2 linked regions of the Spartinivicinus marinus genome follow. Each later gene encodes a partner of the first gene's protein in a complex. Links are inferred from orthologs where the notes say so. Each region holds a gene or a part of one and is shown on either strand. Other genes may lie near its edges.

The links.
Region 2: the proteins of OQE68_RS04655 (region 1) and OQE68_RS19060 are in contact, whole or in part, in a crystal structure (PDB 1YFN), measured with the Escherichia coli proteins. The link is inferred for Spartinivicinus marinus from one-to-one orthologs.

What each region holds. Positions count from the first base shown.
Region 1 is NZ_JAPJZK010000001.1:967,956-983,111, reverse strand. The notes cover bases 4,092-6,897. They hold OQE68_RS04655 (sigma-E factor negative regulatory protein), read left to right. Parts: upstream 4,092-5,061; coding sequence 5,062-5,733; downstream 5,734-6,897. Other genes in these bases: OQE68_RS04645 (SoxR reducing system RseC family protein), read left to right, coding at 6,854-6,897; OQE68_RS04650 (MucB/RseB C-terminal domain-containing protein), read left to right, coding at 5,735-6,763; rpoE (RNA polymerase sigma factor RpoE), read left to right, coding at 4,373-4,957. Also shown: OQE68_RS04685 (HDOD domain-containing protein), read right to left, coding at 1-158; CAF17-like 4Fe-4S cluster assembly/insertion protein YgfZ, read right to left, coding at 263-1,291; OQE68_RS04675 (FAD assembly factor SdhE), read left to right, coding at 1,447-1,704; OQE68_RS04670 (protein YgfX), read left to right, coding at 1,704-2,168; nadB (L-aspartate oxidase), read right to left, coding at 2,228-3,838; more of OQE68_RS04645, read left to right, coding at 6,898-7,336; OQE68_RS04640 (DegQ family serine endoprotease), read left to right, coding at 7,397-8,803; lepA (translation elongation factor 4), read left to right, coding at 9,000-10,799; lepB (signal peptidase I), read left to right, coding at 10,806-11,624; OQE68_RS04625 (DUF4845 domain-containing protein), read left to right, coding at 11,672-12,046; rnc (ribonuclease III), read left to right, coding at 12,043-12,732; GTPase Era, read left to right, coding at 12,722-13,642; DNA repair protein RecO, read left to right, coding at 13,655-14,425; OQE68_RS04605 (response regulator), read right to left, coding at 14,433-15,156. UniProt on the Escherichia coli protein: An anti-sigma factor for extracytoplasmic function (ECF) sigma factor sigma-E (RpoE). ECF sigma factors are held in an inactive form by an anti-sigma factor until released by regulated intramembrane proteolysis (RIP).
Region 2 is NZ_JAPJZK010000001.1:4,238,204-4,253,406, forward strand. Bases 11,245-14,097 are described here. They hold OQE68_RS19060 (ClpXP protease specificity-enhancing factor), read left to right. Parts: upstream 11,245-12,392; coding sequence 12,393-12,803; downstream 12,804-14,097. Other genes in these bases: OQE68_RS19050 (cytochrome c1), read left to right, coding at 11,245-11,547; OQE68_RS19055 (glutathione S-transferase N-terminal domain-containing protein), read left to right, coding at 11,647-12,279; OQE68_RS19065 (BON domain-containing protein), read right to left, coding at 12,890-13,468; OQE68_RS19070 (phosphoheptose isomerase), read right to left, coding at 13,465-14,058. Outside these bases: OQE68_RS18995 (ABC transporter permease), read left to right, coding at 1-1,003; OQE68_RS19000 (Yip1 family protein), read left to right, coding at 1,117-1,728; sulfate transporter CysZ, read right to left, coding at 2,343-3,065; trxB (thioredoxin-disulfide reductase), read left to right, coding at 3,303-4,259; OQE68_RS19015 (Z-ring associated ZapG family protein), read right to left, coding at 4,338-4,799; cell division protein ZapE, read left to right, coding at 5,247-6,353; OQE68_RS19025 (NADP(H)-dependent aldo-keto reductase), read right to left, coding at 6,417-7,454; rplM (50S ribosomal protein L13), read left to right, coding at 7,770-8,198; rpsI (30S ribosomal protein S9), read left to right, coding at 8,214-8,606; petA (ubiquinol-cytochrome c reductase iron-sulfur subunit), read left to right, coding at 8,970-9,566; OQE68_RS19045 (cytochrome b), read left to right, coding at 9,566-10,777; more of OQE68_RS19050, read left to right, coding at 10,777-11,244; OQE68_RS19075 (YraN family protein), read right to left, coding at 14,240-14,617; OQE68_RS19080 (penicillin-binding protein activator), read right to left, coding at 14,598-15,203. UniProt on the Escherichia coli protein: Enhances recognition of ssrA-tagged proteins by the ClpX-ClpP protease; the ssrA degradation tag (AANDENYALAA) is added trans-translationally to proteins that are stalled on the ribosome, freeing the ribosome and targeting stalled peptides for degradation.

The sequences.
Region 1 (15,156 bases):
TTGCTAATGACTTTTGCCAGCTCATTAACGCCTGCTTCAGGGTCTTCAGCGGTTTCCCGTACCTTTAATGCGACTTCAGGAAGGGTTGGCAGGCTTAATTCATCGTTTCTAAGTGCGTCTAAAATCTCTTCTTCAATTCGTTCTGACAGGTTAGCCATAAGGGAAGCACCCAAATTAATCAGTCCGGGATTAGAGTATAGTCCGTATAATTGGCGAACAAGATAAATATACCCCTAGCATATTACCAGGGGGGTGTATCTTTTTAGACAGTATAGGGCAAATCCAGCAATGTCACTTTTTCATTTGGTTGTTTGGCAAAATATAAGTCGTCTGTTGCAACTGCTTTATCTTGCAGCACGGCTAGCGCTTGGTATTGGTTATCAGTTATTTTTGCGCTATTAATCAAGTGGCCTACATTTGCCGTATGTGAGTGAGATTGCAGGGGAGTCATGCTAGGAATAGGCTGATCTGTTTGGTATTGAATGCGATACAGGTGATTTTTTTGTTTCCCTAAGTATTGCATACGAGCAACAATTTCTTGACCTGTATAGCACCCTTTTTTAAAGCTTATGCCTCCTGTGACCTGCATATTAAACTGTTGAGGAATAAACTCCAGGCGGGCCTCTTGATTTAGCCAAGCTAAGCCTGCCTGGATATCAAGTAACTGCCATTGGCTGTAGTTGACAGGAACCACTTCAGCGGGAAGGCTTTCCCATAATTGGATTGCAGCTGCTGTGGTTAGCCAAGCCTGATAACAGTGGGGCTGATTTGGTAGCTGATAAACTACCTGGTTATTAGAAGACAGGCTTTGCCCAGTCTCTGTCGGTGCTGGGATTTGCTGGCTATTGAGCAATGAGGGAATATTTGAGCCTGTCAGCCCAATGCTTATATATTGATCAGTTGTGTTAAGCATTTCAGCTTTAAAAAAAGCACAGTATTTTTTAAGTTCTGCAATCATCGGGTCGACTAAATTGCGATCCATAATTAGCCAAAAACGATCAGGCAGGCGAAGTAGGTAAAAGTTGGCAAGCATTCGTCCTTTATTATTGCAACAGGCACCTAATGTTAGGGTATTTTCCGGAAGTGCTTTGACATCACAAGTCAGCTGTCCTTGTAAAAACTGCTCAGCACTTTCTCCGGATACTTGTAAAATTCCCAGTGGCCCAAGGTCGCTAATGATGGATTGCTGCGTTGTGTCTGGTAACGCCTCTTTGTTTTGGAAGCATGTCAGTTGATGGCCATCAAAGGTTGCACCCTGTTTAATTAGAAATGATTGCCATGTGGTGGTCATGTTGAACGTTTAACCCATTGTGAGTGATGATAAAAGAGAGCCTGATTGACATATTACTGAGTTTATCAACATGAATAAATGCGTAATTTGTTAAGGATGCATATAATGCTAAGGGGGTGAAACAGCCCCTTATCTCAAAGTAGTAGAGGCTTGTTATGAAATCACAAACTGAACTGAATCGGTTATTTTGGCATAGTCGGCGCGGTATGCTGGAGTTGGATGTACTATTAGTGCCTTTTTTAAAGGAAGCTTATCCGCAGCTGAGTCCTGAAGATCAAGCCCACTATGAAAAGCTGCTAAGCTGTGAAGATCAAGATATGTTTGGCTGGTTTATGCAAAAGAATCGTCCAGAAGATCCGGATCTGGCTCGGATAGTTAATATTATCTTGGACCGAGTGCAACCTAAGGATTAATGTCAGCTAGTAATAGTCACCAACTTGATTTAAAAGTCGGCCCTTCAAAAGTTTTGTGTATTTATCTTGCCAGCCTATATGCGGGGTTGGGAGTTTTGCTTTGTTGGCTGGCAGATATACATTGGGTGTTTAAGTTGGCTGCGGTTGGCGGCCTGCTAATTTTTGGCTGTTATCAGGTTTTGTTGTATGGTCTGAAAAAGTTACCTAATAGTGTTATTGAACTGAAGCGGTTGAGCCAAACACAGTGGCAGCTATTAACCAGTCAGCAAAAAGCTTATCAGGGAGAGCTAGCAAATGACTGTTTTATCACGGTCCCGTTAACCATTGTAAGGATTAAAAGCAGCCGGCTGTCACAACGCTCCCTGGTGATTACCCCTGACTCTGTTGATAAAGAAGCCTATCGTCAGCTGAGAGTAATCTTAAGTCATGATTTTACCGCTGAGCCAGAAAACCCCTTTCTTTAAAAGCTAACTTTGCAAAAGTCTATTTTGTAGTAGTTTGTTCAGCTTTCTATGGGTTACCGTTAGAAGTTTGCGCCGAGAAAATTCTCAGGAGTTAAAATGGTATCAGTAGCAACAGGTAGTTGCTCTGGGTAGTCAAGGGTATAATGTAACCCACGACTTTCTTTTCGTTGTAAGGCGGACTGAATAATTAAGTCTGCAACGACAGCAAGGTTGCGCAATTCAATTAAGTCATTACTGACTTTGTAGTTGCTGTAAAACTCATAAATCTCTTGTTGTAACAGGTTAATACGGTGTTTGGCGCGTTGTAAGCGCTTATTAGTTCTGACGATACCTACATAGTCCCACATAAACCGTCTTAATTCTTCCCAGTTGTGGGCAATAATAATGTCTTCATCAGAGTCAGTGACCTGGCTTTCATCCCATGCAGGTACAGCGGGTGTTGTCTGGGTATTTGGTAGTTTTTCTAAAATATTTGTCGCTGCAGAGCGGCCATAAACAATGCACTCTAGTAATGAGTTGCTGGCCAGTCGGTTGGCTCCATGCAATCCTGTAAAGCTGGCTTCACCGATAGCGTAAAGGTTGGGGATATCTGTTTGACCATGTTGATCAACTAAAATTCCTCCGCAAGTGTAGTGAGCTGCTGGTACTACAGGAATTGGCTCTTTGGTGATATCAATACCAAAGCTGGCACAGCGTTGTAATATGGTGGGGAAATGTTGCTCGATAAATTTTGCTGGCTTATGACTAATATCTAAAAATACACAATCTAAACCCAGACGCTTCATTTCATGGTCAATACCTCGAGCCACAATATCGCGAGGAGCTAATTCGCCGCGTGGATCGAACTGATCCATAAAACGCTGACCATTCGGTAATAGTAGTTTTCCACCTTCCCCTCTAACGGCTTCAGAAATTAAAAACGACTTGGCATGGGGATGAAATAAGCAGGTGGGGTGAAACTGATTGAATTCCATATTAGCTACCCGGCAGCCTGCCCGCCATGCCATTGCAATACCGTCACCTGAAGCACCATCCTGATTACTGGTATATAGATAAACTTTGCTGGCACCGCCTGTAGCAATGACTGTGAACTTAGTTTGAAATAGTTCCACTTGATCAGTGCTAAGATTCAATACGTAAGCACCTATACAACAGTTGTGAGGATGGCCAAATTTTTGGCTGTTAATCAAGTCAATAGCAACGCGTTGGTCAAATAGGGTGATGTTTGGGTGAGCCTGGGCTTTTTCTATGAGTGTTTCAAAAATTGCTTGGCCTGTGGCATCGGCTGCATGGATAACACGACGATGGCTATGACCACCCTCTTTAGTCAGGTGAAAACCATTATTACTTTTTCTATCTCTGGTAAAAGGTACACCACTATTAATTAGCCATTGGATACTTTCTTGACTATGGCTAACAGTGTATTTAACTGCATCTGCATGGCAAAGACCGGCTCCAGCCTTTTCAGTATCGTTAATATGCGCTTCTATGGTATCGTCACTGTCAATTACAGCTGCAACACCTCCTTGGGCCCAATAAGTTGAGCCTGCAGCCAGGTCGGCTTTGCTTAATACGGCTACACTAGACTGTTCAGCAAGGTGAAGGGCTAACGTTAGGCCTGCTGCACCGCTTCCAATAATGAGGACATCAAAATGATGGGCTGTTTTCATAAAGTGGGAGCTAATCAATGAGCATTTAACAAAAAACGCTAGTATAACTGCATACCCTTTATGGCGGCTAGCATGATTACGACACTAAAACTGTTAATTAAATAACGAGACTACTGTGGCGCTAATCAATCAATTTTGTGAAAAAGCTTGAAGTTCTGAAAGGAACTTAAGGCGATTGAGTGAATCAATTATCCGTCGGGAAATAGAAAGTTGTTTTCTATCAATAGGCTACAACTGTTGTTAGTTTGGCTTAGGTGCAACCAGCTTGATAGCTGAAAAGCGGTTTGACAGACAGATAATACAGATAACTAAGGCATTTTTAGGTAGTTTAAGAAGGCAGTTGAGTAAAGTTAATTGGATAAGTTGGTTTATTAAATCCTGCGGGGCAAGATCAGATGACTTATCCTAAAAAAGCAGAGAACTTTTGTTATTGAGTATGGTCTACACAACAGAACAAAATGTGATGCTTCGGCAACTCCCACGTAGTTTTCAGCTGCAAGTGCAGCCTTTAGCCATTGAGCGGGGGAGGTGACGATGGTAAGTACGCAAGACTCGGATCAGCAATTAGTTGAGCGAGTGCAACAGGGGGATAAGCGTGCTTTTGATATGTTGGTAATGAAATACCAGCACAAAATCCTGGGACTGGTTAGTCGTTATATTCATGATCATCAGGAAGTTCAGGATGTTGCTCAAGAAGCGTTTATCAAAGCTTACCGAGCACTTGATAAATTCAGAGGAGACAGCGCATTTTATACTTGGTTGTATCGAATTGCGATCAATACAGCAAAAAATCACTTAGTATCCAAGGGGCGGCGTCCACCTGATACTGATGTTGATACTGAGGATGCTGAGTACTTTGAAGGACAAAATCCTCTTAAAGATATTGAATCACCAGAAAATCGGCTTTTTCGTGATGAAGTAGAAAAAGTGGTCTATAAGGCAATTGCGGGCTTGCCAGATGACCTAAGAACAGCGGTGACATTACGAGAATTTGATGGCTTAAGTTATGAAGAAATTGCTGAAGTTATGCAGTGTCCCGTCGGGACAGTGCGGTCACGAATTTTTCGTGCAAGGGAAGCAATTGATAAACAAATTAGGCCATTAGTTAACCAAGCTTAATGTTTTAATAATTGGTTTGAGATTATTGAAGTTAAGCTATTTAAAGTTAGGCATGAAAGAGAAAGAAATGCGACAAAAATATAGCTATTCTTGTGAGGTGCCTCATGAATCAAGATGAACGTTTGTGCGAGTCATTGTCCGCATTCATCGATGGTGAGGCCAGTGAGTTAGAAACACACCGACTGCTTAAACAGTCGCAAGAAAATGATGAGGTTAGGCAAACATCATTTCGGTACCACCTGATTGGTGAGGCCATGCGACATGAAACACATCAGTTTTCCTCCATTGATATTTCCTCTGCGGTGAGTGCTGCCATAAAGGAGGAGCCAGCGTTACAAGCTAGCTCTGAGAGTGGAGCTGAAAAAACTATGGTGGGACGTTGGTTGCAACCTTTAGCCAGTGTTGCCGTTGCTGCATCTGTTGCCTTTGCTGTAGTAGTAGGCGTACAGGTATTCCAGACTGAGCAAATAGAGCAGCCAGGACAACAACTTGCTGTCACTGATCAAGAGCGAGCAGCGGAAACTAATGCAAAATACACAGCACCTGCTTTTAATACTGGGCCACAGTTAGCATCATCGCCACAAGCGGTAACGCCTGTCTCGGTTGTTCAGCAGTCTGCTGTGAATTCTCCTCGGCTATTTCCTCAGCAAACAATTGACCAAGCAACGCAAACTCGCATTCAGTCTTATTTGATGCAGCATGCTGAGCACTCAACGCTTACTAATGGTCAAGGTATTTTACCATTTGCCCGAGTAGATAAATTTGAGACTCAGTAGTATGAAAAAGCGGTATTGGAGTCGAGCTACCTCGTGGCTAGCTTTTTCATTATTGATTGGATCAAGTGGCAATATTTTAGCGGAAACAGGCCTGTCAGCTGCACAATGGTTGACAGGAATGACTAAAGCATTTCGTGAATTAAATTATGAAGGGCAGTTTATTTATCAGCACAGCCAAGGCTTGAACAGTATTGCTATTACTCATTCTGTAACCGATGGTCAAGAAAGAGAGCGGCTGGTGTTTTTGGATGGACCCAAACGAGAAGTTGTGCGAGATGGTAATAAGGTAGTTTGTATCAATGCTGATAATGAAGTGATTCGCTTTGAGCGTGGTGACTCTCCATTAGCATTTGGGAGGATTCTTAGTGAGAATCCAAATAAACTAGCCGAACATTACAGTTTAAAAGTAGCAGGTAAAGGTCGGGTAGCCGGTCGAGAGGCAGTTGTCGTTTTGGTTCAGCCCAAGGATGAGTTTCGCTATGGCTATGAAATATGGTTAGACGAGGCCTCATCTTTACTGTTAAAGCTGGTCTTACTTAACCGAAAAGGGGAAATGCTAGAGCGACTTCAGTTTACTTCCCTTGAAATTGGGCATGAAATCCCTGAAACCAAACTGGTTACCTCTTTAAAGGGGTCTATTAAGTCAGAAAAAGTTATCGTATCCAAAGCTTTCAATAAAGCTAATGGCAAGCCAGGTGACAGTGAAAATTGGTATGTTAATTGGGTTCCTCCTGGGTTTGAGTTATTTCGTCGTAATCAACAGCACAGCCCTGTGACCAAAAAAGCAGTTGAGTCATTGATGTATACTGATGGTCTTGCAGGCTTCTCTATTTTTGTTGAGGCAAAACCTACGAATGCTGTATCAGTCATTAAACGAGAAGGTGCGATTACTGCGTTTACTAAAGTATTGTCATTTGAACAAGGTGAGTTTTTAATTACAGTAGTGGGTGAACTTCCTTTGGTGGCAGCTGAACGTATTGCAATGTCAGTAAAGTTGCAGAAAGGAAGAGCTGTTTCTATAAGCCAATAGCCGTCTAAAGTTTAATAATGGGTTACATAATTAACTATCGTGGCGATTGGACTATCATAATAGGTTTAAATACAGTTGGTTTAGTTATTAATGGTTGAAGAGCACGGAATTGTAACAGCTATTGATAAAAGTGGTGGTGTTTGGGTTGAAACTCAACAGCAATCAGTATGTGGCCAATGTGCTGCAAATAAAGGTTGTGGCCATAAGCTGTTAAATAAACTGCCGTCTAGACAAGTTGTTTCTGCTTCCTCTATTAAGGTGAGAAGCGATTATTCTCTGCAAGTGGGCGATGCAGTTGTTATTGGAATTCCTGAAAATACCTTAGTTAAGGGTTCATTGTTAGTTTATTTATTACCTTTGGTATTTATGTTGTTTACCTGCTGGCTACTGAAGTGGCAAGGCTATCAAGAGCAGGTCACTATCCTATTTGGTTTTGTCAGTTTGTTTCTGAGTTTTTATTTGTTACGAAAAATTATTAATAAAACATCTTTTCAACAATCACTGGAGCCGTCAGTGCTAAAGGTTTTGGTGCCTATTCAAGACACTGAAAGCCCATTAGTGACTTCCTTATAAAGCTAACACTTTAAGACATTAGGTTAATAACAAACTCTTAGCGAAGGGATTAAATTTTTTATGAAAGTGAGATCTTGGCTTAAACAATCAACAGCAATCTTTGCACTGTTTATAACGGTTCAACTAACCGCTTACGCAAAGTCTTTACCTGAGTTTACGGAGTTAGTAGAAGAGGCTTCGCCTGCGGTAGTTAATATTAGTACGCTGCAGCTGCCGAAACAGAACCGAATGAATCGCTACTATTTTCCTGATGATGAAATACCTGATATTTTTCAAGAGTTTTTTGGTCGACCTCATCCTCAGCGACCCGCTCCAGGTGGAAAGCCAAGGCCACAGTCGTTGGGGTCTGGATTTATTATCTCAGAAGATGGTTATATTTTAACGAATAATCACGTGGTCAAAGGCGCTGATCAAATTATTGTTCGGCTGAGTGATCGCAGAGAATTAGAAGCCAAGCTGATCGGAGCAGATAAACGCTCTGATTTGGCCCTGCTTAAAATTAAGGCTAAAAACTTACCAACCGTTGAGCTGGGTACAACCGATAATTTAAAGCCAGGGCAATGGGTGATTGCTATCGGTTCACCTTTTGGGTTTGACTACTCAGTAACCGCAGGGATTATCAGTGCAATTAATCGTAGCTTGCCAAGTGAAAACTATGTGCCTTTTATTCAAACAGACGTTGCTATTAACCCAGGTAATTCAGGTGGGCCTTTATTTGACATGGATGGCAAAGTAATTGGCGTGAATTCGCAGATATTCACTCGTTCTGGTGGATTTATGGGGCTTTCATTTGCCATTCCCATTGATGTTGTAATGAATGTGGTTTCTCAGCTAAAAGATAAAGGCTATGTAAGTCGTGGCTGGCTGGGTGTTTATATTCAGGATGTAAATAAGGATTTGGCCGAGTCATTTGGTTTAGATAAGCCCCATGGCGCTCTTGTTGCTGAAGTTTTACCAGAAGGTCCTGCTGATGAGGCTGGGTTTAAACCAGGGGATATTATTACCCAGTTTGCTGAAAGAGAAATTGATGTGTCAGCTGACTTACCTCATGCGGTAGGGCAAACACCGGTAGGTAAAAAAGTGCCTGTTGAAGTGGTTCGCCAGGGTAATGAGATTACTTTAGATGTGACTATCGGAGAGCTACCCGATGAAAAAGGGAAAGCTCATACTCCAGTACCAGCTAAATCTGGCAACCGGCTAGGCTTGCAGGTGGAAGACCTGACTGATGAGCAAAAGCGCAAGTATGAAGTAAGTAATGGTGTCATTGTTACTGGCGTATTAGTTGGACCTGCTAGCTCAGTGGGCATCCGTCGGGGTGATATCATTACTGATCTCCACAATCAGCCAGTAAATTCAGTACGTGACTTTAAACAAATAATGGCTAAGCTGCCTACTAATCGCTCAGTCTCAATGCGGCTGGTAAGAAATGCTCGGCCAGGCTATATCACTTTTAAATTAACAGAGTAGGTATTAGCTAATTATGTCAGGGCAAAATCTATTGCCCTGACAGACTATATCTCTTGCTGTTACATGACAGCCCTGCCACTAATGGGCTAAACTACCCGCCAAATTAACCGCTGAGCAATCGGCTTTGTCTGTTATAACTACTTAGTAATGCAGCCTTTTCCAGGATGCATCATTAGCATTATGTGTAGAATACATCGTGAGTGATTTAAGTCATATTCGTAATTTTTCTATTATCGCCCATATCGACCATGGGAAATCTACCATAGCTGATCGCTTTATCCAGCTTTGTGGTGGACTTACTGAGCGAGAAATGGCTGAGCAAGTGCTCGACTCAATGGATTTAGAGCGTGAGCGAGGCATTACCATTAAGGCGCAAAGTGTCACATTGCCTTATCAGTCAAAAGATGGCAAAGCCTATCAGTTAAACTTTATTGATACGCCAGGTCATGTTGACTTCTCTTATGAGGTTTCCCGGTCGCTTTCAGCTTGTGAAGGTGCATTGTTAGTGGTGGATGCAGCGCAAGGGGTAGAGGCTCAATCAGTAGCTAACTGTTATACCGCTATTGAGCAAGGGCTTGAGGTAGTACCAGTACTCAATAAGATGGATCTACCGCAAGCTGAGCCAGAGCGAGTAGCCCAGGAAATAGAAGACATTATTGGTATTGATGCTACTGATGCAGTACGTTGTAGTGCAAAAAGTGGTTTGGGTATTGAAGATGTATTGGAGCGATTGGTAGAACTGGTTCCTGCACCTGAAGGTGATATTGATGCACCGCTGCAAGCACTGATCATTGACTCATGGTTTGACAATTACTTAGGCATTGTTTCATTAGTTCGGGTGAAACAGGGACAGCTGAAAAAAGGCGATAAAATGCTGGTCAAGTCTACAGGAGCCAGTCATGTCGTTGATGATATAGGGATTTTTACTCCAAAACGAACAACTACGGGTGTGCTAAAAGCGGGTGAAGTAGGCTATGTTGTCGCTGGTATTAAAGACATTCATGGTGCACCTGTAGGAGATACCCTCGCCTTAATAAAAACCCCAGAAGTGGCCCCCTTACCTGGATTCCAAAAGGTAAAACCACAAGTATATGCTGGTCTGTTTCCTGTTGTATCGGATGATTATGAGTCATTTAGAGATGCACTGGCTAAATTAACACTGAATGATGCCTCATTATTTTATGAGCCAGAAACGTCCGATGCGTTGGGCTTTGGCTTCCGCTGTGGGTTTCTGGGTATGCTGCATATGGAAATTATCCAGGAGCGGCTTGAGCGAGAATATGATCTAGACCTGATTACCACTGCACCCACGGTTATCTATGAGCTGGAAATGAAAGATAGCTCTATTGTGATGGTGGATAACCCTTCTAAATTGCCTGACCCTTCCAGTGTTCAGGAAATGCGTGAGCCAATTGTGATAGCCAATATTTTGGTGCCACAAGACTATTTAGGTAACGTCATTAGTCTGTGTGTTGAAAAGCGCGGGGTGCAAAAAGATATGCAGTTTGTGGGTGGACAAGTGTCGTTATCCTATGAGCTGCCCATGAGTGAGGTCGTGTTAGACTTTTTTGATCGATTAAAGTCAGTGAGCCGAGGATTTGCCTCATTAGACTATACTTTCGATCGTTTTGAAGCATCTGATTTGGTTAAGCTGGATATTTTAATCAATGGTGAGAAAGTAGATGCTTTGGCTTTGATTGTTCATAAAGAGCATTCAATGCGTCGGGGGCGTGATTTATGTGAAAAAATGAAAGAAATTATTCCTCGGCAAATGTTTGATGTTGCTATCCAGGCGGCTATTGGTGGACACATTATTGCTCGGCAAACGGTTAAAGCATTGCGTAAAAATGTGACAGCTAAATGTTATGGTGGTGACGTTAGTCGTAAACGAAAACTGCTTGAAAAGCAAAAAGCAGGTAAAAAGCGGATGAAACAAGTAGGAAAGGTAGAAATCCCCCAAGATGCCTTTCTAGCGGTGTTAAAAGTTGATAAGTAGGATTATATGGATATCAATTTCCCTCTGATATTAGTGTTACTGGTATTTGGCACAGGTCTTATATACCTGGTGGATGTGTTAGTGCTGCTACCAAAAAGAAAATTAGCAGTAGAGCAATACCGCACAACCGTAACGACTGAAGACCATGAGGTTGTGGCTGGTTTGCAGAAAGAGCCTGTGGGTATTGAAACAGCTAAATCAGTATTTCCTGTGTTATTTATTGTGCTGGTATTACGCTCATTTTTATATGAACCGTTTCAAATACCATCAGGCTCAATGAAACCAACACTTGATATTGGCGACTTTATTTTAGTCAATAAATTTGCCTATGGCATCAGGCTACCCGTTATTGGAACTAAAGTGATTGATGTTGGTGATCCGCAACGGGGTGATGTGATGGTATTTATCAAGCCAGGAGACGACATTAACTTTATTAAGCGGGTAATTGGTTTACCTGGTGATACCATCAAATATGACGATAAAAAGCTCTATATCAATGGCAATCTGGTAGAGGAGTCATTTATTACCAAACGAACTGATGTTGGCACAGGTCCGTATAAAGTATTTGAAGAAACAATTGATGACAATAAGCACACTATTCGCAAAATCCTGGGGGCTGCTTCAAGAAAGGATGGGGAAGGTGAGTGGGTAGTGCCAGAAGGACACTATTTTGTCATGGGTGATAATCGTGACAATAGCAATGATAGTCGTTTTTGGAAGTTTGTTCCGGATGAGAACATAGTGGGTAAAGCGGTGGCTATTTGGATGCACTGGCCAAAATGGACGCAATTACCTAGCTTTAAGAATAATGGAGCTATTAACTAGTTTGGTAAGTGGCTAATAATTAATAAGAAACTAAGGGGCTATTGGGTATGAAACTTAAAAAATCGCAGCTGGGCTTAACTGCATTTGGTTGGTTTTTAGCATTATGTGTAGGTGGTTTTGTTGTTGTCACAGTAATGAAGCTAGCGCCCATTTATATTGATAATTATGCAATTCAAAATATATTTGACTCACTGGATGATCGTCCTGATATTGCTAAAGCAAGTCCCAGAAAAGTGCGAGATTATATTTCAAAAGGCTTTACCACTAATATGATTCGTGATGTGCACATTAAAGATGTGGTTGTTAAAAAAGAGGGTGGTTTTCTTACCGCTAGCCTTAAATATGAAAAGCGAGAGCACTTAGTCAAAAATATCGACTTAGTTTTAACATTTGAAAATAGTTGGAAAATCAAAGCCGAGTGAAAAAAGTAAACCAATCACTATTTCGAAAGCTAGGTTATAGCTTTGAGGATGAAAGTCTACTCCTGTTGGCACTTACCCACAGGAGCTATGCAGGTGGGAATAATGAACGTCTAGAGTTTTTAGGTGACTCAATAGTTAACTTTATTATTGCTGAGGCACTTTATCAGCAGTTTCCTCAGGCCAAAGAAGGTCAGCTAAGTAGACTACGTGCAAAGTTAGTACGGGGTGCCACTCTAGCTAAAATAGCTAAAGAATTTGGTTTAGGTGATTATTTGCGGTTAGGGTCTGGAGAGCTTAAAAGCGGTGGTTTTCGCCGTGAGTCTATTTTAGCTGATGCACTAGAGGCACTGATTGGCGCTATTTATCTTGATAGTGGGTTGGATACTTGTCGTGAGCGGGTTTTAGCCTGGTTTGCTCCTCGTTTAGAAAAGCTTTCATTAGAAGATACTCAAAAAGACCCAAAAACGCGCTTGCAAGAATATCTGCAAGCAAAGCAGTTGGCGCTACCAGTATATGAGGTGGTCGATATTAAAGGTGATGCTCATGACCAGACGTTTACGATTGAATGTGTGGTTGCAGGTTTAGCTGGGAAGACCAAGGGTATTGGCTCCAGTCGTCGAGGAGCAGAGCAAGAAGCTGCACGTCATGCATTGCAACAACTAGGAGTAGATGGTAGTGGTCACTAATTCAAACTCAGCCTCAGATCAAGAGTTGCACTGTGGTTTTGTTGCAATTGTAGGGAGACCTAATGTTGGTAAGTCTACTTTACTTAACCAAATACTAGGACAAAAGCTTAGCATTACCTCTAAAAAACCACAGACTACTCGACATCAAATTCTAGGTATTAAAACAGAGGCAACTACTCAGGCGGTTTATGTTGATACCCCAGGACTGCACCTTGCAAATAAAAAAGCGTTAAATCGATATATGAATAAAGCGGCTATCACGGCTTTACAAGGTGTGGATGTGGTAGTGTTTGTGGTTGATCGAACTGCTTGGACGGATGAAGACCAGCTGGTATTGGATAAGGTGTGTAATCTTCGTTGTCCAGTGATTTTAGCTGTGAATAAGGTTGATCAGCTGAAAGATAAGTCAGCGCTTTTACCCCATATTTCTCTACTAAGTGAAAAAATGACTTTTGCTGATATTGTTCCTATTTCCGCAGAAACTGGACTCAATGTTGATCGCTTAGAGTTGCTAGTGGGTGACTATTTGCCTAAAAGCCATCATTTTTATGATGAAGACCAAATAACTGATCGTAGTTCACGATTTTTAGCAGCGGAGATTGTTAGAGAAAAGGTTATGCGACAGTTAGGGGATGAAATTCCCTATCAGATCACTGTAGAAATAGAGCAATTTCAAGTTGAACCCAAGTTAATAACGGTTAGTGCCTTAATACTGGTAGAAAAAGCAGGCCAAAAAGCCATTGTGATAGGCAAAAAAGGTGAGCAGATCAAAGTGATTGGCCGTGATGCTCGAATAGATATGGAAAAACTGTTCGATAATAAAGTGATGTTGAATTTGTGGGTAAAAGTGAAAAGTGGCTGGTCTGATGACGAGCGTGCGCTGAATAGTTTGGGTTATACAACAGATTAAAGCCTGCTCTTTATGACTATTTCTGATGATGGGTATGTACTACATACCCGTCCTTTTCAAGATAATAAATCAATTGCTATCGTCTTCACAAAGCAACAAGGATTGCAGCGAATAGTTTTCCAAACCAGTAAAAACTCCAAAAAGCAGCCAAGTTTTAAGCATTTTTTACAACCATTTCAGTTGCTTTGGTTAACCTGGAAAGGTAGTGGAGAATTAAAAACAGGTAAAACTGTTGAGCTAAGTGACTTACGCTATTCGTTATTGGGCAAGTTACTTTACTGTGGCCTGTATTTGAATGAATTATTAATCAGATTATTGCCTGCTGAAGAGGCTTCCCCACAACTATTTTGCAACTACCAAAAGACACTGGCTGTTTTACAGGAAGATCCCCTGCAAATTGAAATGTATCTCCGGCAATTTGAATTTAACTTGCTAGCTGAACTAGGTTATGCCGTTTCATTTGAATATGATACAGACGGTAATGAAATTACTACTAAAGCAAATTATGTTTTTCTGTCTGATCAGGGGTTTTGTCTTGCTAAAAAACAGGCTTATCTTGAGAGGCCAGAGGCTAACTTATTTTCTGGTAGTGACTTACTGACTTTAGCCAGCTTGCCATGGTTAAATACAGAGGCTCAATCAGTGAGTCATCAGCTTGATATCCAGCAGGTATGGACTAAGCCCCTAAAAGGAATAACCAAGCGAATTGCTAGAATGGCATTAGCACCGCATTTAGGCAGTAAACCGCTTATGAGTAGAGCGCTATTTTTCAAGCAAAGATAATATTTGTTTATTCTGTGCCTTCATGTCTTCGCTGCCAATCTAACAGCTGCTCAATTTGCTCAATTAGCTCTTCCATGGCACCTGCCACTTTACGTCTTTCTTCTTTATTTTTTTCAGAAGCTTTTAATATGGTTTCCATATTATTACAAGCACTACGTAATAGAGGGACACCACAATAACGAGTAGCGCCATGTAGTTTGTGAACAACTTCCAGTAGCCTTGGCCATTGTTTATTACGATATAATGCTCTTATTTGTTCCTGTTCATTTTTTAAATTTTCAAACAGCATCGATAACATATCGTTGGCAAGATCTTCTTTTCCACCAGCTAACTTTATTCCTTCTGTTAAGTCTACTACTTTGGTTTCAGGTTCAGCATGACTTGTATCATTTAGATAATCCGTACCTTTAATAGGCGCTACATGTAAGCCTGTCCATTTTTTTATGATGTGTTGTAATTGATTTTCATTAATAGGCTTGGTCATGTAGTCATCCATGCCAGCTAGTAATAGCTGTTTTTTTTCTTCTGCCAGTGCGTGGGCGGTGAGTGCTATGATTGGAATGCGTCGCTCTGATAGTTCTCTTTCGCGGACTCTACGGGTTGTTTCCAGGCCGTCCATATGAGGCATTTGTACATCCATAAAAATAAGGTCAAAGTGGTATTGCTTGGTTTTAATAATCGCTTTAGTGCCTGAGTCTACCGCTGTTACTTTAGCTCCAAGGTCTTCTAGT
Region 2 (15,203 bases), 3.3 Mb from region 1 along the record:
GAAGCAAGAATTACCACCAAAAACCCCGAATTATTTTGCAATTAATATCCCCTTGGCAGAGCAGCAACAAGTCGCAGACTGGTTTGATAAACATAAGATTGAAACTACCCAGTTATATCCCATTATTCGTGGTCGGCTGACAGAAATAAATGGTAAGCCTGTTAAACAAGCAGTTTCAAAAGAGCAGCAAGCGGATAATGCATTAAATCGAGAGCTAAATTTAACTTGGCGAGATGAGCTGCCTCCCAGAAATGAACTGATAGCAGGACAATGGTGGGAGTCTAATACAACAAGTCAAGAGGTGTCTATCGAGCAGGAGCTGGCCGGACGTCTGAATATTAAGCTTGGGGATCAGCTTACGTTCACTATCGCAGGACAACATCTGGAAGCAACTGTCACTAGTTACCGCACAGTTAACTGGGAGTCTTTTCAACCCAATTTTTATATGATTTTTCCCAAGCCAGTACTTGAGCCTTTTGCTGCAACATACCTCACCAGTTTTCATTTACTGGCAGATAAACAGCACTTATTGGCAGAGCTGGTAAAGCAGTTTCCAGCTATCACGTTGTTAGATGTTGCCGCGATGTTAAATCAAGTGCGACTGATTTTGACTCAAGTCACTTCTGCCATTGAATATGTTTTGTTATTTATTTTAATTGCTGGCTTAGCAGTATTGTATGCTGCAATTAAAGGCACATTGGCAGATCGGATTCAAGAAGGGGGGGTAATGCGTGCCTTGGGTGCAAGCCGCCAGCAGATTCGTCAGTGCCAGCTAATTGAGTTTGCGGCTTTAGGTGGAGTCGCTGGGTTATTGGCAGCGTTGGGGACCGAATTGGTTTGTCGGTTATTATATAACATCACCTTTGACTTGAGTTACCAAACCAATGGCTGGCTCTGGCTTAGCTTACCTTTACTGGGCAGTAGCATTATTGCCAGCATTGGACTATGGTCAAGTCGCCGAGTGATTACTGAAAGCCCAATGGTGGTATTAAGGGAGAGTTAACCTACTATTGATAACGAACTATTTGAGCTAAGGAAGGCTATACTAATTATTATTGTTACGGGTTAACGTCTGCTTAATGAAAAGTTGAAAAGGATTTTGATCAGGAGACAGTTATGATCTTGTTTAATCATATTTGGGGTTTATTTGCTCACCCTAAAGAAGAATATGATCTTATTAGAAAAGAGACATTAGCCAATAAAAAATATTACTTACTGCATGTCTTTATTTTAGCGGCTATCCCGTCAGTAAGTTCTTATTATGGTGCTACTACTGTAGGCTGGTCGATTGGTACTTTGGATAAAGTTATTATTGATCACCAAAGTGCTTTATTGATGTCTGTCGCCGGTTATATGGCCATTTTAGCTGGAATTGTATTTATGGGGCTATTTATCCATTGGATGGCAAAAACCTATGGAACCAAACCAAGCTATACCAAATGTATCGTTTTTGCTGGCTATACGGCAACGCCTATATTCTTTGTTGGTCTGTTAGCGCTTTATCCTAATACAGCCTTGTATTTAATTGGCTCGATTATTGGAGTCGCTTATACCGTTTATTTGCTTTATGTGGGTTTACCCAGAATGATGACAATCCCTGAAGAGCAAGGCTTTCTATTTGCTACTTCTGTAGTGTGTGTTGGCTTGGTATTGCTAGTGACAATGAAAGTAATAACCGCACTGTTTTGGGGAATGGGATTTGGGCCGGGGTTTGATGTGAGTATTTAGTTTCTCTTGTTTTTGTACATTTTGTTTTGCTTACAAGTTTTTTCATAATGTTGTTGAGCTTGTTGAACAACTCCAGGGCTTTTCATAGTGCTTTTTGTTAGTATTAACAGGATGTAATGAGTCAAGAATGATTATTGTCAAACACGGCAAAAAATAATTATTTGTTAGTATATCCATCATGAATCATTTTTAGGTGTAAAAATAAAGTGGTATATACTCACAGCGAAGGATTATTTAGGCGAGGCCACCGAGCGATGAAGCCCCAGGAGTTTAGATAAACTAAATGACTGGGGTGACAGTTAATTGCTCCTGCATTAACTGCATTTTCACCAATCCCTGGCGGTCAAGAGCGATGGTAACAAATCCTAAAAATCATTCGCGAAGAGTATAGTTATAATGCTAGGGAAGTATTTTAAGTGTCAGGTTACAGCATTGCACTTTTATGTTAGTGGTTGTGAAAAAGAGTGATTACAGATTTCTCCACAATCATTTGAAACACGAATTGATCGAATTTTTGATGGACGGATTATACGCTAATTCGATTTATAACCCGGTTGTAGCCGGGTTTTTTCTAGGTGCTGTTTGTTTATATTTATACGTTTATTTTTTTGTATTTATATTTTTTTCCGATTTAACTCCACCCACATTACTGTACCACCAGCTACTGCGGCAGGTATGACTAAAAAGTTAACAAGTGGGATAAACATCAATAAATAAACAGTGCCACCGAAGGTTAGGGCATTGGTACGACTTTGTTTAAGTTGATCAATCATTTCTTTAAAGCCAACGCCATTATTGTCTGCTGCATAGTCAACATACTGAACTGAAAGCATCCAGGTGCTGTAGGCAAACCAGGCAAATGGGGCGATAATATTCAGCACAGGCGTTATGGTGATCAGCAGGAGAATAACCAGCCAGGGTAAATAATACAACAATTTACGTAGCTCACGACCGATCGCTTTCGGCACAACAACGGCCAGTTGCTGCCAGCTAAACTCTTCTTCGTTTTGATTGTTGGTAATCTTCTTTTCAACGGCTTCAGCCAGAAAACCATGAAAAGGTGATGCGATGATATTGCCTAGTATACTAAAGGTGAAAAATACCAGCAAAAGGGCAGTAATCGCAAAAAAAGGCCATAATAAATATTCTAACCAGATTAGCCAACTTGGCAGGTCGCCAATTAACCAGCTTATCAAGGCACCAAACTGGCTAAATAATAAAATAAGGGCAATGGTAAACACACAAATATTAAGTAGCAGGGGGAAAACGACAAATTTTCTGAGCCCTGGCTGGCTGATGAGCTTTAGTCCTTGAAAAAACTGTTGGGTTCCTAGCATAAAAAAGAGCCTTTAAACTGTAAGTGTAGCCAAATAGATTTTTACTATAGCAATCATTGATAATATTTAATATCAAGCCTGGATACCAGCTCATACATTGAAAGATGATATCGAGTTTAAATTGGCCCATCATGTGTGCTGTGGCTAGTATTTCATCCTGCGAAGATAAGCGTCATAATACGGTGCCATTAAGCCTGGCAAGACAGGCTCAGATGAGGTTTTAAAGGAGAAAATTAAATGTCAGAAGTCAAACACGCCCAGTTGTTGATTTTGGGCTCTGGTCCTGCTGGTTACACGGCAGCGGTATATGCTGCACGCGCTAACTTAAATCCTGTGCTAGTGACTGGTATTCAGATGGGTGGTCAGCTGACAACAACGACAGATGTGGATAACTGGCCGGGAGATGTTGAAGGATTGCAAGGGCCTGCACTGATGGAGCGGATGCGGCAGCATGCTGAGCGGTTCAATACTGAAATTGTGTTTGATCATATTCATTCAGCTGATCTGCAACAGCGCCCATTTCGCTTAAAAGGTGATAGCGGTGAATACACTTGTGATGCCTTGATTATTGCGACAGGTGCCAGTGCCATGTATTTAGGGCTGGATAGTGAAGAGGCGTTTAAAGGGAAAGGGGTTTCAGCCTGTGCTACCTGTGATGGTTTCTTTTATAAAAAGCAAGAAGTTGCAGTGATTGGTGGTGGTAATACTGCAGTAGAAGAAGCTTTATATTTATCCAATATCGCCAGCAAAGTGACCTTGGTTCATCGTCGTGATCAATTTAGAGCTGAGAAAATCCTTCAGGATAAACTGATGGATAAGGTTAAGAATGGCAATATCGAGCTAGTGCTAGATAGTACATTGGATGAGGTGTTAGGTGACGATGCTGGTGTAACAGGCATTAGGGTTCGTAATAAGCATACAGATGAAACTACAGAAATTGCGGTAACAGGTGTGTTTATTGCGATTGGTCATTCTCCAAATACCAGTTTATTTGAAGGACAGCTGGATATGCATAATGGCTATATTAAAGTTCAAAGCGGCTTAGAGGGTAATGCAACACAAGCTAACATTCCTGGTGTTTATGCGGCGGGAGATGTAATGGATCATGTCTATCGGCAAGCGATTACATCGGCAGGAACAGGCTGTATGGCTGCATTGGATGCTGAAAAGTTTTTAGACAGTTTAGATAAGTAGCCAGCCAGATAGAAAGCCACTTTAAAATAAGCACAAAAAAAGCAGCCAAATGGCTGCTTTTTTTGTGCTTGTGCTGACTTATGATAAAGAGGGGTTTTCTTGTCTTATGACCCCAAAGTCTTCTGAAAGTGTACCTTTTTCTTTTGGATGTTTTTTGGGTGCATAATCTTTAGGTGGCTCAATTGCATCATGGGGCTCATCTGCTTCTGGCTTTTTGCCTGAAACTAAGGCCTCAGTAGCCAGGAGAGCATCACTAGCACCTTGCTGCGTTTCTATATCACATAATGTAGCGGCAGAGTTTGCGATATGCTGGTTAAGGTCTTTATAGGTTTCAGTGAGTTTGTTAACAAGCTCGCGAGTTTGGTTAAAGTGCTCATTAACGCTTTCGTGATAGCTATTTAGCTCATTTTGTGTTTGCTGCAGCTGGTTTTCCAGCTTATTACTTTTGCTGTTGTTGCTTGTCATGAAGTTAAACATATACAGCAGTGAGGCACCCACCATCACTCCTAAAATAAACCAAATGAGATTTGCTGTTTCCACAACTAATGCCTCTAATGTTGTCGTTCCTATCTATAGTGTTGCTGAGTTTTATTGGTTATTGCCAGCAACTTACTTGCCAAGAGTGGTCGGCATATTACCGATATCTGCGAGCATTGTTATTGTTGTGTCGTATAACTCGCTTTGCTCTAGGCAGCCTTAAGCTAAAGCACCACTGTTTCAGCTTATGCCCCTAAATTAGCTATTTTTTGATTTGATGTATACCCTTTACACGTGATTTTTAGAAGTGTGATTAGGGAGCGAAGGTCAGCCAACCACATTTTTATAGAACTGCTAGCTGATACCCCTAGTTTAGCTGGTTATGTCAAAAAATTTAGCACTTGGAGACAAGTTTATTGCGGCTTATAACGAATTGCACAATGTTTTCAAGGTGGTTAAAGTGGCGCTCACAAAATCAACGCAACAGTTAATGGGTTAGGTTCAGTTGTTATGACACCTTGGGAGCGCTATCAACAAGACTTGCTTCGAGATGACTTCAGTTATGATGCAGAGCAGGAAAAGGCAGTAAAACACTTACAACGGCTTTATGACGATCTAATTGCCGCGCAGCAAGAGCAGTCTATGCCGGTAACAGGCTGGTTGAAATGGTTTAGTCAAAAAAAGCCCATTGAGCCCTGCCAGGGGTTGTACTTCTGGGGTGGGGTTGGTCGAGGAAAGACGTATCTGGTGGATACTTTCTTTGATAGTCTGCCATTCGAAAATAAAATGCGTACACATTTTCACCGGTTTATGCAACGGGTGCATCAAGAATTAAAAACCTTGAAAGGTGAAAAAAACCCATTAACCATCGTGGCTAAGCGACTTAGTGATGAAGCTTGTGTAATTTGCTTTGACGAGTTTTTTGTATCGGATATTACTGATGCAATGATTTTAGGTGGGTTGTTTGAGCAATTGTTTGCTAACGGGGTTACTTTGGTAGCAACGTCAAACATTGTACCTAATGAGTTGTATAAAGATGGTCTGCAGCGTCAGCGTTTTTTACCTGCAATTGAGCTGGTAGAAAAATACACCGAAGTAGTGAATGTCGATAGCGGTATTGATTATCGGTTGCGAGTTTTAGAGCAGGCAGAAATTTATCATTATCCATTGAGCGCTGAAGCAACAGCCAGTATGGAAGATAGCTTTAATCGATTGGTGCCAGATAAAGCACATATCAGTGAAAACGAAGCATTAATCATAGAAGGGCGGCCAATTACTGCATTGAAGTGCTGTGATGATGTTGCCTGGTTTAGTTTTACAGAGCTGTGTGATGGACCGCGAAGCCAGAATGATTACATTGAGTTGGCTAAGATTTTTCAGACAGTGTTACTTAGTGATATACCGCAACTGACAACTAATAGAGATGATCAGGCGCGTCGGTTTGTTAATTTAATTGATGAGTTTTACGACCGTAACGTCAAAGTAATTATGTCAGCTGAAGTGGCAATTCCGGATATTTATCAGGGAACTCAGTTAACGTTTGTTTATGAAAGAACCACTAGCAGGATGCTGGAAATGCAGTCTCATGAGTATCTTGGGCGAGCGCATAAGGCTTAAAAAGAGTGAGCTAAAAGGTTTTTAGCTCACTCTCTCAGAGAGTGCGGGGGTGAGGGGGTATCTTTAAGGTGCGGGGTTCGGTTGTTCAGTATGAACCGCTTCTATTTCCTCTAGCACCTCATCTGCTAGCGTTAAGTTAATGCTAGCAATATTGGCTTTTAGCTGTTCCATGCTGGTGGCACCAATAATATTACTGGTAACAAATGGACGGCTGCTGACAAACGCTAAAGCCATTTGGGCAGGATCTAGATTATGTTGCTTGGCAATTGCGACATATTGCTCTGTCGCTTTAATTGCTTGAGGGTTGGAATAACGAGCAAACCGGCTAAATAGCGTCAAGCGAGCATTAGCGGGTTTCGCACCATGTAAATATTTGCCACTTAGCGCACCAAATGCCATAGGAGAGTAGGCGAGCAAGCTAAGTTGTTCACGATGAGCAAATTCTGCCAGGCCAATTTCAAAGGTTCGATTTAGCAGGTTGTAAGGGTTCTGGATAGATACCACTTGAGCCATTCCATGTTTTTCAGCTAGCTGTAAATACTGCATGGCACCCCAAGGTGTTTCGTTTGATATGCCAATATGCCGAACCTTTCCACTTATGACTAGCTCATTCAGCGCTGAAAGGGTTTCTTCAATAGCAACGATTTGTTCATCGATAGAGTAAGGGTAGTTGAGCTGGCCAAAGAAGTTAGTTTGCCGTTCGGGCCAGTGAACTTGATATAAATCGATGTAGTCGGTATTTAAGCGAGCAAGAGAGGCTTCAGCTGCTGTGATAATATTGTGTCTATCCAGCCTTGGCCCCAGGCGCATATAGCTTACCCAGTCACCAGGCCCCGTGACTTTAGTTGCCAGGATAAACTGATCCCGGTTAGCGCGCTGCTTTATCCATTCACCAATGATACTTTCTGTTTTAGTGTAGGTTTCTGCTTTAGGCGGGACGGGGTAAAGCTCGGCAGTATCAATAAAGTTAATGCCTTGGTCGATTGCATAGTCTAGTTGTTCAAATGCTTCTTGTTGATTGTTTTGTTCTCCCCAAGTCATGGTGCCTAAACAAAGTGCACTCACGTTAAGACTACTGTTACCTAATTGGTGATATTGCATTGAGGTTTTCCTAATGTTTCTAAGTTAACTGGCATACTTTATCAAATAGCTTATTTAACAATGCCTCTGAAAATATAACGATAATGATTTTGTTATAATGATGCTGGCCGAAAATTAAACTACCCTTGAGGTTTATAAAGTGTTATTAGGGGCTTTTTTATCCAGGCGCTTAGCGCTATAATCGCCGGCTTCGTTTCCCGCGAATTGAGATGCCCGTGTGCAACACTGAAACCCTTTTGGTGGTTTTAGGATTGCCAAAAGCTCAGTTTGTAACATTTTGTCGATAGTAAATCGACTTACGAGGCATAAAGTAATATGAAAACTTATACTGCAAAACCAGAAACTGTAAAGCGTGACTGGTACGTAGTAGACGCTTCAGGGAAAACTCTGGGTCGTCTAGCAACTGAAATTGCGCTGCGGCTACGTGGTAAACACAAGCCTGAGTACACACCACATGTGGACACAGGTGATTACATTGTGGTCGTTAACGCTGAAAAAGTGCATGTCACTGGTAATAAAGCGAAGGCTAAACTGTATCATCGTCATACAGGTTATCCTGGCGGTTTGCGTACCATGAACTTTGAAAAGCTGATTGATCATGCGCCAGAGCGTATCATCGAAAAAGCTGTTAAAGGTATGTTGCCAAAAGGTCCGTTGGGCCGGGTTATGTACAGCAAGCTGAAAGTTTATGCTGGTGCCGAGCACAAGCATGCAGCTCAACAACCTCTAGTTTTGGAAATTTAACGGGAAGGTCTGAATATGTCTACGGCTCAATACTACGGAACTGGTCGTCGCAAATCTTCGACTGCTCGTGTTTTCCTGAAAACTGGAGGCGGTGCTATCGAAGTTAATGGTCGCCCATTAGATGAATACTTCGGTCGTAAAACTGCTCGGATGGTTGTTCGTCAGCCTCTTGAAGTTGTTGAGATGTTGGAAAACTTCGACATCAAAGTAACAGTAAAAGGTGGGGGTGGTTCTGGCCAGGCTGGAGCGATTCGTCACGGGATTACTCGTGCTTTGATTGAGTATAACGAAGAATTTCGTTCATCTTTACGTAAGGCGGGTTATGTGACTCGTGATGCACGTGAAGTTGAGCGTAAGAAAGTGGGTCTACGCAAAGCGCGTAAGCGTCCACAGTACTCAAAGCGTTAATTATTGTTTATCGCTTTTGTGGTCGAAAAGCCTGGGAAATATCCCGGGCTTTTTTTTAAGGCCTTTTGATACTTGCCTGAAAGTGTATTATTTGAGCAAACCTCAGCAGGCCTATATACCCAATATGTTGGGTGTAAATAAATTGATTATCCTACATAACTAAATTGGATATAATATTGCAGTATTTTTGAGGATAATCAGGTCGCTAAGCCTTGTTGTCAGTTGTTGCCTAACTTGCTAGCGGCTGATAATTTTTTTACCATTCGCACATTTTGAGTCTGTTGCAAAACCTGACTAGTTGTCCGCGTGTTACCTGTTTGTTCAGACGGTCATCGAATTCGCTCTGATGGGGAGATAAGTTTAATGACAAATGACGGCGTAAATAAAGGCCGGCGACGCTTTTTGGTAGCAGCAACCTCGGTGGTTGGTGCTGCTGGTGCAGTAGGCGCTGCAGTTCCATTTATTGCTTCCTGGAACCCTAGTGCAAAAGCTAAGGCAGCTGGCGCTCCGGTAAAAGTAAACCTGGCTAAAATTGAGTCGGGCCAACAAATTATCGCTGAGTGGCGAGGCAAGCCTGTGTTTGTGGTGCGACGCACCCCTGAGATTTTGGAAAATATAAAACAATTAAATAGCCGAGTGGCAGATCCAGAATCTACAGAAGAGTCTCAGCAGCCAAGCTATGCAAAAAATGAGTTCCGTTCTATTAAACCAGAAATTTTAGTTTTGGTTGGCCTTTGTACCCACCTAGGTTGTTCACCAAAGTTTTTTCCAGAAGTAAAACCAATGGAGTTTGATCAGGAGTGGAAAGGTGGTTACCACTGTCCTTGTCATGGCTCTAAGTTTGACCTGGCGGGAAGGGTGTTCAAAAGTGTACCGGCACCTATTAACCTACAAGTGCCGCCTTATTCATTTATCGATGATAATACCTTAATTATCGGTGTTGATGAGGAGAGCGCATAATGAAAGGCTTCATGGAATGGGTGGATGCACGCTTCCCCGCCACTAAAATGTGGGAAGAGCATCTAAGCAAATATTATGCACCGAAAAATTTTAACTTTTGGTATTTTTTCGGTTCACTGGCTTTATTAGTGTTGGTCAACCAGATCCTGACGGGTATCTGGCTGACTATGAGTTATGTGCCTTCATCAGAGCAGGCGTTTGCCTCTGTTGAATATATTATGCGTGATGTGGAGTATGGTTGGCTGCTTCGCTATTTACACTCTACTGGTGCATCTGCGTTTTTTGTGGTGGTTTACCTGCATATGTTCAGGGGGTTGTTATACGGCTCTTATAAAGCACCGCGGGAACTAGTGTGGATATTTGGGATGACCATTTATCTGTGCCTAATGGCTGAAGCTTTTATGGGTTATCTGCTGCCTTGGGGACAAATGTCTTATTGGGGCGCTCAGGTAATCATCTCGCTGTTTGGTGCTATTCCTGTAATTGGTGCAGACTTGCAGCAGTGGATTCGTGGTGACTTCTTAATTTCGGGTATTACGCTTAACCGTTTCTTTGCCCTGCACGTTATTGCCTTACCTATTGTTATTTTAGGTTTAGTAGTACTGCATATTATTGCACTGCATGAAGTGGGATCTAATAACCCCGATGGTATTGAAATTAAGAAAAAGAAAGACGCTAATGGTATTCCATTAGATGGTATTCCTTTCCACCCATACTACACCGTTAAAGATATTGCCGGTGTGGTCGTATTTTTGTTTGTTTTCTGTATAGTTGTATTCTTTTTCCCTGAAATGGGTGGTTTCTTTCTTGAAGGGCCTAACTTTGAGCCTGCCAATAGTTTGAAAACGCCTGAGCATATTGCACCTGTCTGGTACTTTACTCCTTTCTATGCAATCCTGAGGGCTATCCCTGATAAACTGTGGGGTGTTATAGCCATGGGGGCAGCCATTGCGGTGTTGTTTGTATTGCCTTGGTTAGATCGTAGCCCTGTAAAATCAATTCGCTACAAAGGTATTTTCAGTAAAATTGCCATTGGCCTATTTGCTGTTAGCTTTATTTGCTTAGGGTATTTGGGAGCCAAACCTGCCACTGATATTCGAACCCTTTGGTCGCAGATTTGGACAGGAGTATACTTTTTATTCTTTATCCTAATGCCTTTTTATACCCGGGCGGAGAAAACTAAACCAGTTCCAGAAAGGGTGACAGGGTAATGAAAAAACTATTAGTCGCTTTTTTAATGTTATTACCAGTTGCCAGCTGGGCGGCTGGAGGCTCAGGCTTCGATGTGGATGGCTATGCACAGAAGAATGGGTTTGAGGTCGATTTAACGGACAAAGTCGCTTTGCAGCAGGGCTTAAGTATCTACATGAACTATTGCATGGGGTGTCATGCTACAAAGTATCAGCGTTATGAACGAGTTGCTGATGATTTGGGTATTCCCCATGCGTTGATGATGGAAAACGTGGTATTTAATGACGTTAAAATCGGAAATCTAATGGAAAATGCCATGCGACCTGAAGAGGCTAAAAAGTGGTTTGGTGCAGCACCACCAGATCTTACTTTGGTTGCCCGGGTTAGAGGAGCTAACTGGTTGTATGCCTACTTAAGAACCTTCTATGAGGATAAGTCTCGTCCATGGGGAGTGAACAACAAGGTATTTCCTGATGTGGCAATGCCTCACGTGTTACTTGAACTGCAAGGCTTACAGCATGACAGCTGTTATGGCCAGCAGTCTCATGAAGTAGATACTCAAACAGGTAAGCCTTTATGTGAATTAACCCTTAAATCTGACATAAAGCATGAGCAAACACCTGAAGAGTATGACCAAACAGTGAGAAACTTAGTCAGTTTCTTAGCCTATGCTGGTGAGCCTGCCCGCCTTGATAGAGAGCGGATTGGTGTTTATGTGCTGCTATTTCTTGCTGTATTTTTTGTCTTTGCTTATCTATTGAAACGTGAATTTTGGAAAGACGTTCATTAGACTGTAAAACAATAAGTATTTTTTTGTGGGGTGCGCGTTACTAAATTAAATATTTAGGGCGTGCATTTCGTTTGAATTGATCTCTATGCGGGGGTGAAAATGGGCGTGGTTGCCAAACGTTCCTCAATGACTTTTTTTTCTGACCCTTTAGATCACTATTGCCATCGAGTAAGAATCGTCCTGGCAGAAAAGGGAGTGGCTGTTGATATTCAGGATGTCGATCCAGACAATAAGCCGGCAGAGCTGGCTGACCTAAATCCTTATAACAACTTGCCAACGTTGCTTGATCGTGATTTGGTGCTTTATGAACCTAACGTCATGATGGAATATTTAGATGAACGCTTTCCGCACCCGCCATTATTGCCAGTATATCCAGTGGCACGTGCGCAAAGTCGACTCTATGTTTATCGGATTCAGAAAGACTGGTGTGCTTTAGTAGACCTGATCCAAAATCCAAAAACCAAAGAAACGGCAGCAAATCGTGCGCGTAAAGAACTAAAGGAAAGCTTAACCAGTACAGCTGCTATTTTTACTGAAAAGCCTTTCTTTATGAGTGAAGAGTTTACTTTGGTGGACTGTAGTGTAGCGCCTATTCTTTGGCGGTTACAGGTGTTGGGTATTGAACTACCAAAACAGGCAGAGCCATTATTAAAGTATGCTGAGCGGATATTTGCCAGAGAGGCATTCAAGGAAAGTCTGTCTGAAGCAGAAAAAGAAATGCGAAGCCTCTAAGGTATTTGGCACTTAGTATTGAGTTGGAGGCACTTTGGTGCCTCTTTTTATATCTAAATTTTACTTTTTAGGTATTATTTGTTTTAGCTGGCCATTGTTTGGAGAACTATCCTATGTCGATGAGTAGTAGTCGACCTTATATTATTAGAGCACTGTATGAATGGATTGTTGATAACAACTGTACACCTTATGTCTTAGTGAATGCAGAGGTGGAGACAGTTGAAGTGCCCCAGGAATATGTTAAAGATGGCCAGATTGTTCTTAATATTTCTCCAACAGCAGTGCGTGACTTGCTAATTGGTAATGATGCCATTGATTTTAATGGTCGGTTCGGCGGAATTGCCAGACATTTGCATGTGCCCACTTATGCGGTAATGGCTATTTATGCCAGAGAGAATGGTCAAGGGATGGTATTTGATTCTGAGGAAGCACCAGAGCCAACACCTGATCCTGCTCCAACGTCTCCTGAACCAGTTAAATCAGGCAAGCCATCAGGACGTCCTAGTTTGAAGGTTGTTAAATAAATGCTGTTATAATTCCTTCTCTCTTGTAGGGGAGAAGGAATTTGATTTGAGATTTTTGCGATAGCCTCCTGTGGGAGAGAGCGCCATTATCCTTGATCAATATACTCAAACACTTTGACGATCTTTTGTACGCCGTAAGATGTGCGTACTACGTTAACCGCTTCATTTGCTTCCTGCTGAGTGACCAGCCCCATTAAAAATACTACGCCATTTTCGGTAACCACTTTAACTCTTGAGGCAGGCACTTTTTCATTAGCCAGCATTTTGGTTTTAATTTTTGAGGTGAGCCAGCTGTCATTACTACGGGCAAGATAGGAAATGGGGCTGGATACCTCTAACTCGTTGTATACCTGTTTTACTTTTTGTAGTTTTCTCGCTTCTTGGCCTGCTTGGTTTTTCAATGCTTCTGTGGCCACTTGTCCTGTTAATAAAACGGTGCCATTAAAACTGGTGACTACAACATGGTTGTTTTTAAATTCGGGGTTTACTTTTTCCAGGTTGACTTGGGCTAAGGTTTCGATTGTTTCATCATCAACAATGCTGCCCAAAGTACGTTTACCTTGGTTTTGAGTAATAGGACCTTCGTGGGTGGCTGTTAAAATCGGAGTACAGCCATTTATGAAAACCAGGAGGCTGATTAAACAGATAGCATGGCTTGCTCTCATAAGCTTCCTCCAAATAAGTGCTCATCAATTAAGTCGCATAAACAGTGAATAACAAAGCGGTGTAGCTCGTGAACTCTTGCTGTAGATTGTGATGGAATACGGATTTCAAAGTCGTCGCCATGGAGTAAGGCTGCCATATCACCTCCTTCTTTGCCAGTTAACGCAATAACTATCATTTCTCGGTCATGGGCGGCTTGAATAGCCTGTACAACATTTGCCGAATAGCCATTGGCAGATAGGGCGAGTAAAATATCACCTGGTTGGCCAAGTGCTCTGACCTGCTTTGAGAATACCTCATTATAACTGTAGTCACTGGCAACAGCGGTCAAAGTGACTGTATCAGCTGTTAGGGCGAGAGCAGGTAGAGAAGGTCTTTCTCGCTCAAAACGATTGAGTAGATTCGCAGCAAAATATTGTGCTTCTGCTGCTGAGCCACCATTGCCGCAGGTAATAATCTTACCGTCGTGGAGTAAGGTATTAACTAATAGCTCACTAGCGTGGGCAATGAGTGGTGGGAGTGATTCTGCGCACTTAATAGTGACATCAATATTCTCCGAAAAATGATTGGTAATGTGATCAATTATTTCCATCAGAGGGTCTCTTGCAATAACTCTATATCAGCTTTTCTTTGATACGGTTATTGGCTTAATTACGGGTGCTGCAGAAGGTATAGACAACGGAACTTGTTATAATATCAATTCTCTTAACTGAATTCACTAGTGGTGCATGCGTAAAGTTAGCTTGCAGATGTCAAAGCAGTTGTGCTTTGGGTTAGTTATCAGCTAAAAAAGCATTAGGAATCCAATCGATATGTGGTTGTTGCTGGCTATCTTTAGTGATGGAAACCACGTCAAACCGGCAAGGTAGGTCTAGTTTTTTCACCATCAAATAATACTGGGCTGCTTTAATTATTTTATGCTGCTTATGTGGGGTAACTGTGCTGGCAGGAGTGCCGTATGCCTGACTTTTGCGAAATCGGACCTCGACAAATACTAGGTTGACGCCGTCTTTCATGATTAAGTCAAGCTCTCCCACCTTACAGCGGAAGTTACACTGAATGGTTTTAAACCCTTGTGATTCAAGAAAGCGCTGCGCTATGTGTTGATAACGCAGGCCTGTTTCAGTTGGTTTATTCTTGCCCCAATCCATAATGTACCGCAGGCGCGTTGTTTTCTTGTTGGTAAGCGTTTACAGGCATTGGTTGTGGCTTGCCGCCTTTAAAGAAAAACCATGGCTGGGTTCGCTCAACTTGTTGATAAGAATTTAATGTTAGGGAGCCAGATGCACCAAATAAACGAGTGCCTTCAGCGGTTTTTAGCTGAGGAAGCCTGGGGTAGAGACGATAGGCGTCAATGCCCAGTGCAAATAAAGGCCCATAAAGGGTATTTGAGCGATCCCAAGTATCAATAATTTTTGACTTTAATGGGTCATCAAAATGATCGCTTAACCAGGGCATAGAGGGAAACATAATCCCATCTAAATCACTGTCTTTTGTTGGGTTGGGGTTTCCAGTAAAAATAGTGCCTGTGGCGTAAACGGGTAGATCTCCTCCATAATGATAAGCAAGGGTAGGCTTTACTTGTCGGCCTTGTTTAGCGTTTGCAGCTAAAAATACCATATCAACATCGCCACGGCGGTTAGGATTATGGCGAATTTGCTTGCCGATCACTTGTTCCACTTCATGGGCTCTTAAAGTGCTGGCACGCGGGCTAAGTAAAGCTCCAATAACCCCGTT